2 regions of the Rhizobium sp. LjRoot258 genome follow, and region 2 is predicted to be linked to the other one. Evidence: riboswitches for the same ligand, from Rfam matches in the RefSeq annotation. Region 2 holds a riboswitch; the other holds the start of a gene.

Region 1 (3,415 bases), on a different contig from region 2:
CGGCCGTCGCTCGATCAGGAAGACCCATGCGTGCGGCTTTTCCTCGCGTCCCTTCTTGGACCATTGCAGGCAGTGCGCCTGCTATTGAAGTGCGAAGGTAGTAGCTAGCTAAAGGCCATCTCCATTTGTGGTTCTTCGAGCGGATGTCGGAAGATGGCCGGGTTCATTGCTCATACATCCCACTCCTTGGCTTCGAAGGGTGCTGAGGAGGATCAATTCGCCAACGCGAATACGTGATGCGGCATCTCGCCGTCAACATTCGAAAGTCCGCTTTGGGTGGTGGGCTCACGGGATGAATGCAACACACTATTCTTTTGTCAAAGAGGAGTGTGGACATGAAGCGTCGACGTCGCATGTATTTTTCTGCCGCGCAGCGATCGGAGATCTGGGACCGATGGCAGGCTGGCCAGTCTATGAAGTCGATCGGACGCCTTTTTGATCGGGGATCTTCATCGATCTTCTCAGTGATCTCTCCCGCTGGTGGCATACGCCCATCCTCGCGCGGACCAACGTCAATCATTCATGTCAGACGGCATCCAACCGAAAACGTAAGCCAATCGACTATTGTGAAACGTCTGATTTCGTGCCGACATGCCTTCGGTGACCCCGGTGGCCCGCTTAGCAGGCGACCTGAACCTTATCTTGATTTCACTGAAAAACGTTTCGACGCATTTGGAGGGAAGGAGAATGGCGCAAGACTATGCTCTGGGACATACAGATGCCGAGATGCGACGGTTGACGACGCAGGCAAGACTGATCGATCCCATAACGCGTCGGTTTTTCGAAGCCGCAGGCCTCAAGGCTGGGATGCGCGTACTTGATGTCGGCAGCGGTGCGGGTGACGTCGCCGTCCTCGTTGCCGACATTGTCGGCCCCGGCGGTGAGGTGCTCGGTACCGATGTATCCCCAGTTGCCGTTAAAACTGCTGAAGCCCGAACGAAGTCGGCGGGCCTGAAACAGATCGAATTCCGGCAAGGCGATCCCGCTGCGATGGCTTTCGAAGCGCCGTTTGATGCCGTGGTTGGCCGCTACGTTCTGCAATTCATCCCCGACCCGCACACGGCGCTGGAAAAGATCGCGCTGCATGTGAAGCCCGGCGGCATCGTCGTCTTCCACGAGTTGGACTGGGGCGGCGCGCGATCCTCTCCGTTGGTGCCGACCTATGAACTCGTATGCAACTGGATCAGCCGCACGATCGAGGCGGCCGGAGCAAGAACAAGGCTCGGCACTGGACTAGCACCCCTCTTCGAGGCCGCAGGCCTTCCCACTCCTTCCCTGAGGCTCGAGTCTGTCATTGCCTCGGGACCTCCGGCCATCGACGTTGTTCACCTGGTGACCGATCTAGTGGCAACGCTTATGCCGTCGATGGAACAGTTCGGGGTGGCCACGAAAGACGAAATTGGTCATGCCGATCTCGTGGACCGCATCATGGTCGAGATCGGCAAGGGTGGTACGTTGATCGGTCGGGCTGAAGTGGGTGCGTGGACCGTAAGAGCGGAGTGAGCATTCTCGGCAATCAGCCACTAAGTTCGCGGTCCCGACAATGGGCCAACATGGGGCGGCAGGGCATAACGGCAGCTTTGGGCCAGCCGAAAGCCGACGAAAGCCTCGGGCCGCCTTGCGCCACCAATTGCAGACATATTGATCTCGAAGAAAACTGGTGGCATATGATCCGGATGGGAATGGTGTCTCCCCTATAACCGCGCTTTCGCTGATGACGCCTGCTATCGACGCCCCTTGGGGCGAGCAGGAGGCGTACGTGGAATTTCTTCTGGTTTTTCTCGGTTCAGGGTTCGGTGGCCTGCTTCGTTACGAAGTCGGCGTGCTTTCGATACGGCTTCTTGGACCCAGCTTCCCCTATGGAACTCTCGCGATTAATGTCGTCGGGTCCGCTTTGATGGGGTTTGTCGTAGCAGTTTTCGCGACACTCAATTTTTCAGCACAGGAAACCAGATTGTTTCTGACGACAGGAATTATCGGCGGGTTCACTACATTTTCCACATTCTCTCTCGACGCCGTGGCTCTTTGGGAACGCGGTCAATATCTGGCGGCGGCATCATATGTGTTGGCGAGTGTCGTTATATCGCTTGTGGCGCTAACGCTTTCGATGGTCCTCGTTCGTCGGTTGCTTTGAACGTCCGAAAAGAGCCCGATAGCTGCCGCTGTTGGCATTCATTACCGAATACCGCTTAATCAAGCTCGCGGGCTGACGGCTGACGCGGGTAGTGTCGCGCTAGTGTTGATGTAGTCCGTTAGCATCTTGAACGAACGTGCTTTTTCGAGGCCCAAAGCTGCTCCTCATCGAGAATCCGTAAATCTGGGCCAACAACGGCCCGCCACGTTCGATTTCCCAACCGAACTGAAAGGCGGGATTTGCCGTCATCCAAACCGGTGCCCTTTTCGACAACGCTGACGACCGCTCCACGTTTCAGATGATGCCGCATGGCGTCAGGCGAGATTCCAAATCGGGAAGCGATCGCTTCCGCGTCCAGAATAAAATCGCCGTTTGAATCCGTCTCGATCTTCAAAGGATGCTCCATCGAAACCTGTACCGTAGCGGTCTCACATGCGGGACTGCGGTAAGTCTAATGTAGGTTGGGTACCCTGAGCTTCCAGGCCTTCACGTCATCTTCTGATATTCGAATGCGTTCGAACGGACCACTCTTGCGCTGCCGCAATTTCGCCGCGGCGATTTCGCAAATCGCAGGGACGCAGTCCTGTAGCCGGCTCTCGTCTGCACAAGGCGGAGACGTGAACGTCAATAGGGCCTGCCGATCGATCATAACGGTTCGTTGCGCGCCGTCATTTTCGAAAAGCACTACGCCTCCGTCACCGGAAGACTTCAGAAATGCGGTGAGAAATCTGAACGACATGCTCGGTGCTCCTCTCCTTGATGCTGGCCCGCCCTTCCTGGCGGGCGGGCCAAGCACTCTTGTCCATTCGGGAACGGGTTGGACCCGACTTTTCGCAACTTAGCACCGACCCATCGCTCGTCTTTGCGCAAGATCAAAGATCGTTGGTGAGTGGTCGACCTGCCACCGTCGAAGTCACCAAGCTTTTTGAACAACGACCAGGGCGCTCGGGCACCTTAATTCTCCCTTCCTACGAAGGTCGCCGGGTCGGGCGCGTCGCGACTAGGGTTCTCGGTTTTGCCGTCGGAGACTGGAAAAGTTCGCGCGAGCTGCCGGCTCAAAGCTAATCAGCTAGGGCTCGCAAATGCGGGGAGCACCAGGCAGTGACCCAGCCACTAAGTGAAACGTGAAGAAATAGCGGCAGCTGGCACCCTGCCGCCGACCACGCGAATGTTCTCGTGATGCCTACCGCGGCGATGTCAGGTCGGTAGCCTTGCACATCCAAACGGAGTCGGATAAGTTGCGCCAGTCCACAGCAACAATCGAAGGAGGCGTGTAATGAC
Region 2 (3,415 bases):
GGCGAACGTCGTCTTCCCGCCCTGGTTCGGGCCGGACACGACCAAAATGCGTTCGTCGCCTGTCAGCGCCACGTCGTTGGTCACCACCCGGTCGCCGTCGGCTTTCAGTTTCGCCGCCAGCGCAAGGTCGAAACAATCGAGGGCCTTCATCTCCTTGATCGCAGCGCTCATCACCGGATAGCTGAATGGCAGGCCATCTTCCTGCAGGGGTGCGATGTGGGCGAGATACGACAAGTAGAACTGGATTTCCCGGTCGAAGGCGGCAACCCTCGGATCGACGAATCGGCGGTCTTCGGCGGTGCAGAACTCTTGCAGGCGGTCGAAGAGCGCCGGGTTGAGGGCGGCGACAAGATCGAGGATCTTCGCCTCGATATGGTTCATCCAGCTCCAGTCGCGCAGCTCGTGCAGGTAATCCTTTGGCGCGGCCTGGCTGAACTTTCCGAAAACACCCTCGATTTCGGCGCTGTAGTCGCCCTCGCCCTTGTAGTTGCGGACCGTTACCTTGCTGCCGTTTATGAGAACGCAATAGCGGACGGCCGCCAGGCGGGCCTGCAGCTCTTTTGCAGTAGCTGCCAGCGTCACAAATCTCGAACTGCCGACATAGCCCCGCAACCACGCTGAGAAGGCCCGAAGGCCGCGCGACTTCGGCGAAAGCTGTTCCAGCGAGCGCGAAAGTGCCACGGAGGAGCCGCAGTAGACGTCGATCGCATCGAGCAGCACCGCCCGCTTCTGGAGGTCGTAGTGCAGCTTGCCGATTTCCTCGAAATTGCCGCGGACCGCCCGCATGCCGGCGGCGAAGGCTTTGATCACCGCGCTTACCTCCGCATCCTCGACGTCGCGCGCGATTTCCTGACGGTAGACGATCGCGTCGCAGTCGGTCAGCGCGGAATGGAAGAACGGCTTCAGGTCATACTCCTCGTACCCGATCGTGATCGAAGCGACGATCTGGTCGAGGTTCAGATCGGTAAAGCATTCAGGCTGGTGCGATTGACCGACGCTGGGCTGACGATCCGTCTCCGAAAACAGAATGCTAGTGAACGGAATCGAAAGGGCGTTTGGCTCGCCAGTTTCCGACGACACGACGGCACCCGGCGCGGTTCCAAGCTCGCTGCGGTTCAAGCCGGGTGTCCTTGACAACGGTGTTTGGTTGGGCGCGACAGGATCGCGAATCTCTTGGGGGCGAGCGCGACCGTCCAGGGATGTGTTGTGATCGTCCATTTGACGGACTCCTGCTGTTCATCGAGCAGGAGTCATTGGCCGGACCGGCTGTTTAGGGTGAACTCCACCACCGCATGTCCCTTCATAGTTATGCTTGTTGCGACGAAGTTCAAGCGAAGCCGCCACGGGAAGTGGAGATGAAAATCGAAGAGCCGCGTTGCCTTGACAGCATTGCTGTCCTATCGATATGGAGGATTCGGTAATGGATTCTGCCGGGCCATGGTGGCCGAACCGCTTCCTCGACGAAGCTGATGACTCCTACTCAACTCGCCGTTCCGGCGAAGGAGTAGAGTCGTGCCTGAATTCAACCTAGTACCGTTCTCCCTTACAAAATCCGATCTCGTTTCGATGGTCGCCAGACCCCTTTGCGGGGAGGCCCGCTGATGCCGGTCGCAGAATTCGTCGACGCACGTTTCATGCAGCTCCGAAGCATGGCCAAATGGATCGCGGTGATCGGTCCGATGGCGGCCACCGTCGGAACTCTGTGCGCCTTCTTCCTCTGGGCGCTCGACCAGGCAACCGGGATTCGTTTCGACCATCCATGGCTCATCTACGGGATGCCCCTCGCCGGTTTCGTAACAGTGATGACCTACCAGCGCTTCGGCCGGGCGGCCGAGGGCGGAAACAATCTCATCGTCGAGCAGATCCATGAACCGGGCGGCGGCGTCCCACTGTGCATGGCGCCCTTCATCCTCGTCTCGACGCTGCTGACCCATCTGGTCGGCGGCTCGGCGGGCCGCGAGGGAACGGCGGTCCAGCTCGGCGGCAGCATTGCGGGCGCTTTCGCCAAGCTCTTCCGGCTCGACCGGGCGGATGTCCGCATTCTGCTGATGGCAGGCGTCGCCGCCGGCTTCGGAGCGGTGTTCGGCACGCCGATCGCGGGTGCGATCTTCGCCCTCGAGGTCCTGACGATCGGCCGGATGCAGTATGAAGCCCTCATTCCCTGCCTTATGGCGGCGATCGCCGGCGACTGGACCTGCCACGCCTGGGGCATCGAACATATCCACTACCATATCGGCTTCCTTTCAGGGACTGGAGACGCCGTCGGCTTCCACCTCGACGCTCTGCTGCTTCTGAAGGTTGGAGCAGCGGGCGTGGCCTTCGGTCTCGCGGCCCGATGCTTCGCCGAAACCTCCCATGTCATGTCGTCGGTCTTCAAGACCATCTGCCCTTATGCCCCGATGCGCCCGGCGATCTCGGGGCTGATCCTCGTCGGCCTCGTCCATGTACTCGGCACCCGCGAATATCTCGGCCTCGGCGTCTGGTCGCCTAATCCGGCCGACGCGACGATCGCCGGCTTCTTCGATCCGGCGCATATCCACTACTGGAGCTGGCTATGGAAGGCGGTCTTCACCATCGTGACCCTCAGCGCCGGGTTCAAGGGCGGTGAAGTGACGCCGCTGTTCTTCATCGGAGCCGCTTTGGGCAATGCGCTCGCGGGTCTTCTCGGCGCTCCCGCCGATCTCCTGGCCGGGCTCGGCTTCGTCGCGCTCTTTGCAGGAGCGACCAATACGCCGCTGGCCTGCATGGTGATGGGGATCGAGCTCTTCGGATCGACACATACCGTCTACATCGCCGTCGCCTGCTTCCTGGCCTATCTCTGCAGCGGCCACTCTAGCATCTATCTGTCGCAGCGCCTCGGCATCCCGAAGACGGCCGCGGCGAACGACATCCCGCCGGACGTATCCGTCCGCCATCTCCGTGATCTCAAAGCTCAGGCGATCGGCGACTTCGTCGGCCGCGTTCGCCTGCGCTCGATCAAGACCTCGTCGACCAGCACCCTCCCCCCAGAAAAGGTGATCGCAATGACACGCCACAAGCTTGCCCTGAAAGAAATCGGCATGGTTCGCATCTACATGAAGCCCCGCGAGAAGACACCGGGCAGCGGCGGGCGGATCTTCGGCGGGCGACCACTGTACCGCGAACTCGTGATGCAGGCGAAGACCGCCAGCATCATGAACGCCACGGCCCACCACACCCATTTCGGATATAGCAATGGCGGCAAGCTCCAGAACGAGGGCTCCGAGCTCCCCAATCCGGATCTCACCATGTGCGTCGAACTCATCGCGCCCCGCGACCAGCTCGAAGCTTTTTGCCGGACGCAGGGCGATCTTCTCAAGGGCAAGGTCGTCATCTACAAGCATATCGAGCATTGGGACGTCGTCGGACATGATGCCGGCACCGAGGAAGCACTGGA

Evidence for each region. A riboswitch is a leader RNA that binds a small molecule or an ion and turns the genes downstream of it on or off. The one in region 2 is predicted to bind fluoride.
Region 1: linked by a shared signal. The riboswitch ahead of crcB (fluoride efflux transporter CrcB) and the one ahead of ACSQ9D_RS09635 (DUF190 domain-containing protein) in region 2 are both predicted to bind fluoride.

The regions. Positions count from the first base shown of each region.
Region 1 covers NZ_CAXUST020000002.1:191,128-194,542, forward strand. The annotation lists gene ACSQ9D_RS21790 (class I SAM-dependent methyltransferase) at 688-1,503, shown strand; fluoride riboswitch at 1,670-1,731, shown strand; gene crcB (fluoride efflux transporter CrcB) at 1,715-2,134, shown strand; gene ACSQ9D_RS21800 (DUF6522 family protein) at 2,253-2,528, opposite strand.
Region 2 covers NZ_CAXUST020000001.1:1,925,252-1,928,666, forward strand. The annotation lists gene ACSQ9D_RS09630 (MutS-related protein) at 1-1,119, opposite strand, end outside; fluoride riboswitch at 1,238-1,299, opposite strand; fluoride riboswitch at 1,408-1,486, shown strand; gene ACSQ9D_RS09635 (DUF190 domain-containing protein) at 1,602-3,415, shown strand, end outside.